Regions from separate parts of the Bariatricus sp. TF06-38A genome, predicted to be linked through region 2. Evidence: predicted binding sites of a transcription regulator. Region 2 holds the regulator's gene; each other region holds the start of a gene.
What was found. Region 2 encodes HrcA, which represses chaperone genes, less so after heat shock. Its sites were predicted from a motif close to TGTTAGCACTCNNNNNNNNNGAGTGCTAACA; they were not measured.

Region 1 (3,212 bases), on a different contig from region 2:
GGCTTAGTCGGATCTTTGATTCCTGCTTTGGAACGGATGATTGCATCGGTTACTTTCGTAACGCCTTCGTCCTGTCCGATGACACGTTTGTGAAGTTCATCTGCAAGGTGCAGTGTCTTGCTTCTCTCGCTTTCGTTTAATTTTGCAACCGGAATACCAGTCCAGCGGGAAATAATCTTGGCAATCTCATCATCGGTAACACTTTCATGAACCAGTGACAGATCTTCATCTTTTACCTTTGCTTCCTCTTCTTCCAGCTGTTTCTGCAACTGTGGAAGACGTCCGTACTGAAGCTCTGCTGCCTTGTTCAGATCATAGTTCCTCTGAGCTGCTTCGATTTCACGGTTCAGCTGTTCAATCTGCTCACGGATCTTCTGTACATGTTCAACAGAATGTTTTTCGTTATCCCACTGTGCTTTCTGCTTTGCGAATTTTTCCCGTTCTTCGGCAAGTTCTTCCTGCAGTTTCTGCAGTCTTTCCTTGCTCAGTCGGTCATCCTCTTTCTTCAAAGCAGCTTCTTCAATCTCCAGCTGCATGATCTTACGGTTCAGCTCATCCAGCTCTGTCGGCATAGAATCCAGCTCTGTCTTAATGGATGCACATGCTTCATCAACCAGGTCGATTGCCTTATCCGGAAGGAAACGGTCTGAAATATAACGGTTACTCAGAGTAACCGCCGCAACCAGTGCGCTGTCTGTGATCTTGACACCATGGAATACTTCATAACGCTCTTTCAATCCACGAAGGATAGAAATGGCATCCTCAACTGAAGGCTCATCCACCATAACCGGCTGGAAACGACGTTCCAGAGCGGCATCCTTTTCAATATACTGGCGATACTCATCCAGAGTTGTCGCACCGATACAATGCAGCTCACCACGGGCAAGCATTGGTTTTAACATATTTCCGGCGTCCATTGCACCGTCTGACTTTCCGGCACCTACAATGGTATGCAGCTCATCGATAAACAGGATGATGTTTCCATCACTGTTCTTGACTTCTTCCAGAACTGCTTTCAAACGCTCTTCAAATTCACCACGATACTTGGCACCTGCAACCAGTGCTCCCATATCCAGTGCAAATACTTTTTTATCTTTCAAAGCTTCCGGTACATCACCACGCACGATACGCTGTGCCAGACCTTCTACTGCTGCTGTCTTACCAACACCAGGTTCACCGATCAGAACCGGGTTGTTCTTTGTCTTACGTGACAGGATACGGATCACATTCCGGATCTCTGCATCACGTCCGATGACCGGATCCAGCTTCTGCTCCCTGGCTTTTTCTACCAGATCTTCCCCGTATTTGTTCAAGGTATCATAAGTAGCTTCCGGATTATCACTGGTTACTCGCTGATTACCTCTTACCGAAGAAAGTACCTGAAGGAAGCTTTCCCTTGTGATTCCAAGTTCCTTCATCATACCTTTGATCTCACGGTTCGCATATTTCAGAAGTGCGAGGAACAGATGCTCAACCGATACATATTCATCACCCATCTGCTTTGCCTCATCCTCGCCATGGATCAGCACATTATTCAGATTCTGACCAATATACATCTGACCGCCCTGTACCTTCGGACGCTTCCGTAAAAGCTCTTCCACACGGTTCATCATCGTCTCTTTTGTAATGCCCATCTTCTCAATCAGCTTGAGAATCAGGCTGTCATCTATTGTAAGCAAAGAATACAGAAGATGTTCCTGTTCAATTTCCTGGTTGCCATAATCTGCTGCAATCTTTTCAAGGTTCTGTACTGCTGCCATAGAACTTTGTGTAAATTTATTGATATTCATAACATGAGTCCCTCCTTTGCCTTGCTATCTTTGTTCTACTCGAACTATAGCACTTGTTATTAGCACTGTCAATAGTCGAGTGCTAAATCTATATAAATTTTTACTTCCCTGTCAAATCATCGAACTCATTTTCTGAGTCCCATCTATATGAAACGCCCCGGATCCTTTATCTTCCTCCGGCAGCGGCTTTCTTATATTCCATCAGTTTCTGTCTTGCTTCTGGATTTAAATGTCTCGGAACCTGAATTTGTACCGTTACATACTGATCACCATGGACATTTGCATCCTTCATGGAAACGATTCCTTTTCCTCTTAAACGAATCTTGCTTCCTGACTGTGTTCCTTCTTTGATTTTGCACATCACATCACCATACAGGGTATGCACCCTTGCTTCTCCACCAAACACGGCAGTTGTATAAGGAATGCTGACCGTTGTATAAACATCCATACCTTTTCGTTCATATCCGGCTTTCGGCTGAACAGTTACTTTCAGAAGAAGATCTCCTGCACCGCCTTTTCCGGTTCCCGACATTCCTTTTCCACGAAGTCTTATGCTCTTTCCGCTGTCAATTCCTGCCGGAATATGCACCTCAAGTGTCTGTGCTTTTCCGCTCTGATCCTGCAAGGTAATTCTTTTATCACATCCAAATGCTGCCTCATCAAATGTAACAGACACACTGGCATTCAGATCCTGACCTTTCTGATCAAAGCCTGCTGACCCGTGGTTACCAAATCCTCCGAAGCCACCAAATCCGGATCCATCGTCATAGAAACTGCTTCTGTGAAAACCATGACCTCCGAAACCATCTGTGCTTTTACTGCTGCTTCCATGGAAGATATCTTTAAACATATCTCCGAAAATATCATCTGCATTTCCTGTAAAATGATACTCCTGATATCCTCCAGGACCACTTTTGAATCCCTGGAAACCATTTTCGAATCCACTGCCCTGATAGCTGCCTCCTGCAGACTGGTCAAATGCAGCGTGTCCGAACTGATCGTACATCTTCTTCTTTTCCGGATCACTCAGTACCGAATAAGCTTCTGTTACTTCTTTGAATTTCTTTTCTGCATCCGGATTTCCGGCATTGGTATCCGGATGATACTTCTTTGCCAGCTTCCGGTAAGCTTTTTTGATTGTCTTCTCATCTGCATTCTTTGCTACTCCGAGCACCTCGTAGTAATCCCGCTTTGCTGCCATGCTCTGTCACCTCCTGCCTGTAAAACACCCCGGAGATTGCTCTCCGGGGGAAATTTATCTTCTATATTAACCTTCAATTGTGATATATTTCTTCTCTTCTACCGCTGGTTTTGCTTCTTTTTTCGGAACAAAGAGTTTCAGAATACCATGTTTAAATTCTGCTTTGATATCTTCTTCTGTGATATCTTCACCAACATAGTAACTTCTCTGACATGCTCCTG
Region 2 (3,212 bases):
AGCAATTGCAGAGCGTAACAGTATTTCACCGCAGTATCTGGAACAGGTATTTGCGGCACTCAGAAAAGCCGGAATCATCAAAAGTGTGAAAGGACCGCAGGGGGGATACCTGTTGGCGAAGCCTGCCACAAAGATTTCGGTTGCGGAAATATTACGTGCGCTGGAAGGTGATTATCTCATCGAAGAAGAGGAGGTAGAAGGCGCCGAGAACGGAAGAGCTGCGGCTCAGGCTGTACAGAGTGAAGTTATCGAACGTCTGAACAGAGGACTACAGGATATCCTTGAGAATCTGTTTCTCTCTGACCTCGAACAAAAATATCAGGAATACAGTGAATACAGTCAAGACATGTACTATATATAATAGAAGAAATGCACACCATCAGACCGGGAGGCTGAGGTGTGTATTTTTTGGTTTGACGGTCGAGTGGGGAGTTTGGGAGGAAGGGAGCAGGCGATTCAGGCAGAAAAGAAGGGATTCCGATTCAATCGGCAAATCATTCCGATGAGCCTCCGAAAACAATCATTGTGTCAGCAATGGCTTCCACAATGATTTAAGTCTCATCTACATTGCCTCAAATGAATTGGAATCCCTTCTTTTCTGCCTGGTCGCCCCGCCCCCTTTCCTCCCAAACTCCCCACCCTCTTCCTGGAAGACAGAAAACATACAGACGGGACGCCCCAGTTTGATGATGTGCGGAAAAAACCGGTTGCTCCAGCCAGTTGTTGTTTAAGTGGAAGTGTGGAGCTCCCAGAAAGTAGAAAATGCATCATCTCAAAACAGCCTAATCCCAGGAAGTAGAAAATACATCATCTTCAAACAGTCCGATCCCAATATTTGCGGACGAAAATGGCGCAGCCATTAAGTCCCGCCCCACGCAATACAGTATTGTTAAAAAAGCAAGTAAATCCTTTATAGTATGTCCTGTAAGCGCCCAAATCAAGTCGATTATTATAGGCTTGAGTGAGGTTCCACCCGGATATGCTGTCGGATTCCAATTCATTTGAGGCAATGGAGATGAGACTCAGAACATTATGGAAGCCTTTGCTGACATAATGTTCGCTTTCAGAGGCTCATCGGAATGGTTTGCCGATTGAATTGGAATCCGACAGCATATCCGGGTGGAACCGGACTAAAAATAAAAAAATCATAAACCCTGTTGACAAAGTGAATAGTAAGTGGTACATTTATAAGCGTAGAAAATGTTAGCACTCAGACATAACGAGTGCTAATAACAAAAAGGAGGTAGCATATGGAAGCCATACAGGAACTTAATGAGCGGAAGACGAAGATCTTACATGCAATCATTAAGAACTATCTTGAGACCGGAGAGCCTGTGGGATCCAGAACGATTTCCAAGTATACGGATCTGAATTTAAGTTCGGCAACGATCCGGAATGAGATGGCAGATCTCGAAGAGCTTGGTTATATCATGCAGCCTCACACATCAGCAGGAAGGATTCCGTCGGATAAAGGTTACAGATGGTATGTGGATATGCTGATGAGCCAGAAAGAACAGGAGATTACCGAAATCAAAGGTCAGATGCTTGAGAAGGCTGACAAGATGGAAGAACTTCTGAAGCAGGTTGCAAAGGTTCTTGCGAACAACACGAATTATGCGACGATGATTTCGACTCCGACTTACAACGGGAACAAATTAAAATTTATCCAGCTTTCGCAGGTTGATGACCATCAGCTGATCGTTGTGATTGTGATGGAAGGCAACATTGTAAAGAACCAGATCGTGACACTGGATGAGCCGCTCAGCAATGAAGCACTATTGAAGCTGAATATGCTTCTGAATACTTCGCTGAACGGAACTTCACTAGAGCAGATCAATCTGGGAGTGATCGCAAGACTGAAAGAACAGGCAGGGATCCACAGTGGTGTGATGAGCAGTGTCCTGGATGCAGTAGCGAATGTGATCCAGCTGGATGACGACATGGAGATTTACACCAGTGGCGCGACGAATATTTTCAAGTATCCGGAGCTTAGTGATAAGCAGAGCGCACAGGAGATCATCAGTGCTTTTGAAGAAAAGCAGCAGCTTGCCGCTCTGGTAACAAAGTCAATGGCAAACGGCGGTGAAGACAGAGACATCCAGGTATACATCGGAGATGAATCGAATGTGGAGAACATGAAAGACTGCAGCGTAGTCACAGCAACATATGAGTTGGGTGAGGGCATGCAGGGAACCATCGGAATCATCGGACCGAAGCGAATGGATTATGAACATGTCATGAAGACGCTTAAGACACTGATGGCAGAGCTGGATGACATATTCCACAGGGATGAGCCGAAAAAGCTCGAATAAGAAGTAAGAAAGGTGGAAGAACCATTGGATAAAAAGATGAGTAATGAAGAAATGGTAAAAGAAGCAGTGGAAGAAGCAAAGAAAGCTGCGGAGGCAGAAGCCGAAGAGCAGGAGGCAAAAGGGCAGGAACCGGAAGACGCGGAAGAAACCGAAGCAACAGAGGAAGAAGCTGTTGGTAAAGAGACGAATTCCGAAGATGCTGAAGAACCAAAGAAAAAGAAGCTGTTTGAAAAGAAGAATAAAAAAGATAAAAAGGATGAGCAGATCGCAGATCTGACAGACAAACTTACGAGACACATGGCTGAGTTCGATAATTACAGAAAGCGTACTGAAAAAGAAAAGTCAGCGATGTATGAGATCGGAGCCAAAGATGTTGTAGAAAAAATTCTTCCGATTGTAGACAACTTTGAACGCGGACTTCAGTCCGTACCGGAAGAAAAGAAAGATGATCCGTTCGTAGATGGAATGGATAAGATCTATAAACAAATGATGAGCACACTGGAAGGAATCGGAGTAAAACCGATCGAAGCAGTTGGTCAGGAATTCGATCCGAATTTCCACAATGCAGTGATGCATGTGGAGGATGAAGAACTTGGTGAAAATGTAGTAGCCGAGGAATTCCAGAAAGGATATATGTACCGTGACTCAGTCGTAAGACACAGCATGGTAAAGGTAGCAAACTAAGATATACCGTGTACCGCATTTACGATACACTTTATATAAATAACAAAGCAAAATACAATTTTTATAATATTAACAGGAGGTCTTCATAATGGGCAAAATCATTGGTATTGACTTAGGTACAACAAACAGTTGTGTAGCGGTTATGGAAGGTGGACAGCCGGTCGTAATCGCAAATACAGAAGGAGCAAGAACTACACCATCTGTAGTAGCATTTAC
Region 3 (3,212 bases), on a different contig from region 2:
AGTATTTCTCATAGTTTTCTTTATCTGTCTTGCACATTCCTGAAAGCTTGTCAGCAACTTTCTTGGAAATGTATTCGGAGATCTTCTGTACGAATCCATCATTCTGCAGTGCGCTTCGTGATACGTTAAGCGGCAGATCCGGACAATCAATGACTCCTTTTAATACCATCAGGAATTCTGGAATAACTTCTTTGATATTGTCTGCGATAAATACCTGATTGTTGTACAATTTGATGGTTCCTTCAATGGAATCGTATTCGGTATTGATCTTAGGGAAGTACAGGATACCCTTTAAGTTGAATGGATAATCCATGTTCAGATGAATCCAGAACAGAGGTTCTTTGTAATCCATAAATACTTTCCGGTAGAAATCAATATAATCTTCTTTGCTGCATTCGTTTGGATGCTTTGTCCACAGCGGCGCCGGATCACTGATCGATACCGGGCGTTTCACGATCTTTGCTTTGTCGGATGCCGGTGAAACTTCAACCATTTCTTTTTCACCGTTCTCATTTTCTTTTTCTTCCATCTTGGCGTCTTCATGGATATGTTCAACAACCGTATCGGTATCCAGGACTTCATCCTCCGGGATCGTCTCATATTCCGGTTCTGCATTTGCTTTGGATACAAAAATCTCTACCGGCATGAATGAACAGTATTTCTCAAGGACTTCGCGGATTCTGTATTCATTTGAAAATTCTACACAATCTTCGTTCAGGAATAAGGTGATTTCAGAACCAACTTCCTCTTTATCCCCTTCTTCCATCTCATACTCTGTACCGCCTTCACTTACCCAGTGTACCGGTTTTGCACCTTCTTTATAAGAAAGGGTATCAATATGAACTTCATCAGCTACCATGAAGGCAGAGTAGAATCCAAGACCAAAGTGTCCGATCATATCGTCCTCTGTTGTCTTATCTTTGTATTTGTTCAGGAATTCGGTTGCTCCTGAAAATGCGATCTGTGTGATATATTCTTCTACTTCATCAGCAGTCATACCAAGACCATTATCGATGAATTTCAAAGTCTTCTCTTCCGGGTTTACAATAACCTGGATCTTTCCTTTATAATCATCCGGAAGTGTATATTCTCCCATCATGTCCAACTTCTTTAATTTTGTGATCGCGTCGCATCCATTGGATACAAGCTCTCTTGCAAAAATATCATGATCGGAATATACCCATTTCTTAATAATCGGGAAAATATTTTCGCTGCTGATTGAAAGACTACCTTTTTTTGCTGCCATTTTTATCACTCCTAAATTTCATATTCTATCTTTTTACGGTTTCAAATACCGTATTTTTCTGTCTATGAAATATCTTAATACCCTGATTTCTAAATGTCAATAGAAAATTAGCACTCTTTTGGCAAGAGTGCTAATAATTCTGTGAAGAATATAAACTTTCTGTGAAATATATTTTCCGATTCTTTGTATACCGTCTATAAGAAATCTTTGACATACACTTGCAAAAGCTTTTACTCCACGCTCTTCAAAGATTCCACCATATCGATCTTCTTCAGCTTGTAGAACATTACCCAGTTTACAAATAAAGAAAATGCTACAGTAAACAAGAAACTGTACAGATAACTCTGCCAGTGTATCTGACGTCCGAACATCGCCTCTTCCACCTCAACCGTCAGGATGATATACCGGTGAAGCAGATTACCAAGCACCATACCCACAACCGATCCAATGATCGTCAGCAGGATATTCTCTCTGTATACATAAGAGGCAACCTCTCCGTCGTAGAATCCCAGAACCTTCAAGGTTGCAAGCTCTCTCTGACGCTCGGTGATGTTGATATTGTTCAGATTGTACAGTACCACAAATGCCAGCATTCCGGCAGATACGATCAGTACCACGATGACCAGATTCAGGCTTCGCAGCATGTCATCCAGCCTTCCTTCAATACTGCTGGTATAACTTACATTCAGTACTCCATCCATCGACAGAAGCTTTGTTCCGATCTTCTCGATCTGATCATCCTTTCCGTCCTTTACACTGTAGATGATCGTGTTATATCCTGCCGGTACACCATATAATTCCTCGTATTTTTCCGGTGACAGATACAGGTAATGGCCCATATAGTTCTCGCAGATGGCGCCAACCGTCACCGTCTGGTCTCCCCTGTCCTCGTCCTCGATTGTAAGCTCATCTCCCACCTTTACATTCAGAAGGGATGCCATTTTCTCAGTCAGAATCACTTCGTCTTTTTTCAGTGAATAAACCTCGTCCTTATTGGTCCTGCTGTGGAAGCTTAAAAAGTCCTCAATCTTTTCATTATCCGATGGCACCATCAGATAAAGTGTCTTTTTACCGGATGCAGATTTTACATCGGTCTTCTGCATCCGCGCTTCGATCGTCTCTTTTATATCTGCATTCTGATCCAGATAATCATGGAGCTGTTGTCTGTTCTCTTCGGATATGTCGTCACTCATGTAGGTTGCCGCATCATAGAACTGCACCTTCTCATACTGCAGGCTGACGATCTCATAGATACAGTCCTTCAGTCCGAATCCGACTACCATCAGTGCCATACAGCCTCCGATTCCGAAAATGGTCATAAAGAATCGCTTCTTATACCGGATCAGATTCCGCACGGTCGATTTCCATGTAAAATTCAGATGCTTCCAGATAATTCCGATCCGCTCCAGAAGAATCCGCTTCCCCTGCTTCGGTGCTGCCGGACGCATCAGCTCTGCCGGTTCTGCTGCCAGCTCTTTGTAGCAGGATGCGATCGTAGCGATCAGTGTGCAGGCAACTGCGATTCCCGAAGCCTGGAGTGCATAGCTCATATGGTACGGTACCAGGATCGCCGGCAGATGCTTATACAGGATCATATAAGCATAAATAATGATAAACGGCAGGATCTTTTCCCCGGCCAGTACTCCGAAAATACTTCCGCCAAGCGTTGCAATCAGAGCATAACCAATGTATTTCCCTGCAATTGCAGCTTTTCCGTAACCGAGTGCCTTCATCGTTCCGATCTGGACTCTCTGCTCCTCTACCATTCGTGTCATCGTTGTCAGACTGATCAATGCTGCCACCAGGAAAAAGAGTACCGGGAACACTTTTCCAATAGAACGCATGCGGTCTGCATTATCTCCGTATCCTTGATATTCCGTCAGTGCATCCTCTCTCGTCTGCACATACCACTTCGGATTTTCGATTTTTTTGATCTCAGCCTTTGCGTCTGCGATCTGCTGCTTTG

Region 1: a site for HrcA is predicted at 1,848-1,878, ahead of clpB (ATP-dependent chaperone ClpB). Genes of this name have one in related genera too.
Region 3: a site for HrcA is predicted at 1,352-1,382, ahead of htpG (molecular chaperone HtpG). Genes of this name have one in related genera too.

The regions. Positions count from the first base shown of each region.
Region 1 is NZ_JAQFCE010000020.1:50,310-53,521, forward strand. It holds gene clpB (ATP-dependent chaperone ClpB) at 1-1,790, opposite strand, end outside; gene PG418_RS13940 (DnaJ C-terminal domain-containing protein) at 1,957-2,991, opposite strand; gene PG418_RS13945 (Hsp20/alpha crystallin family protein) at 3,058-3,212, opposite strand, start outside.
Region 2 is NZ_JAQFCE010000002.1:30,594-33,805, forward strand. It holds gene PG418_RS02330 (RrF2 family transcriptional regulator) at 1-361, shown strand, start outside; gene hrcA (heat-inducible transcriptional repressor HrcA) at 1,251-2,312, shown strand; gene grpE (nucleotide exchange factor GrpE) at 2,349-2,996, shown strand; gene dnaK (molecular chaperone DnaK) at 3,085-3,212, shown strand, end outside.
Region 3 is NZ_JAQFCE010000009.1:11,165-14,376, reverse strand. It holds gene htpG (molecular chaperone HtpG) at 1-1,246, opposite strand, end outside; gene PG418_RS08785 (FtsX-like permease family protein) at 1,477-3,212, opposite strand, start outside.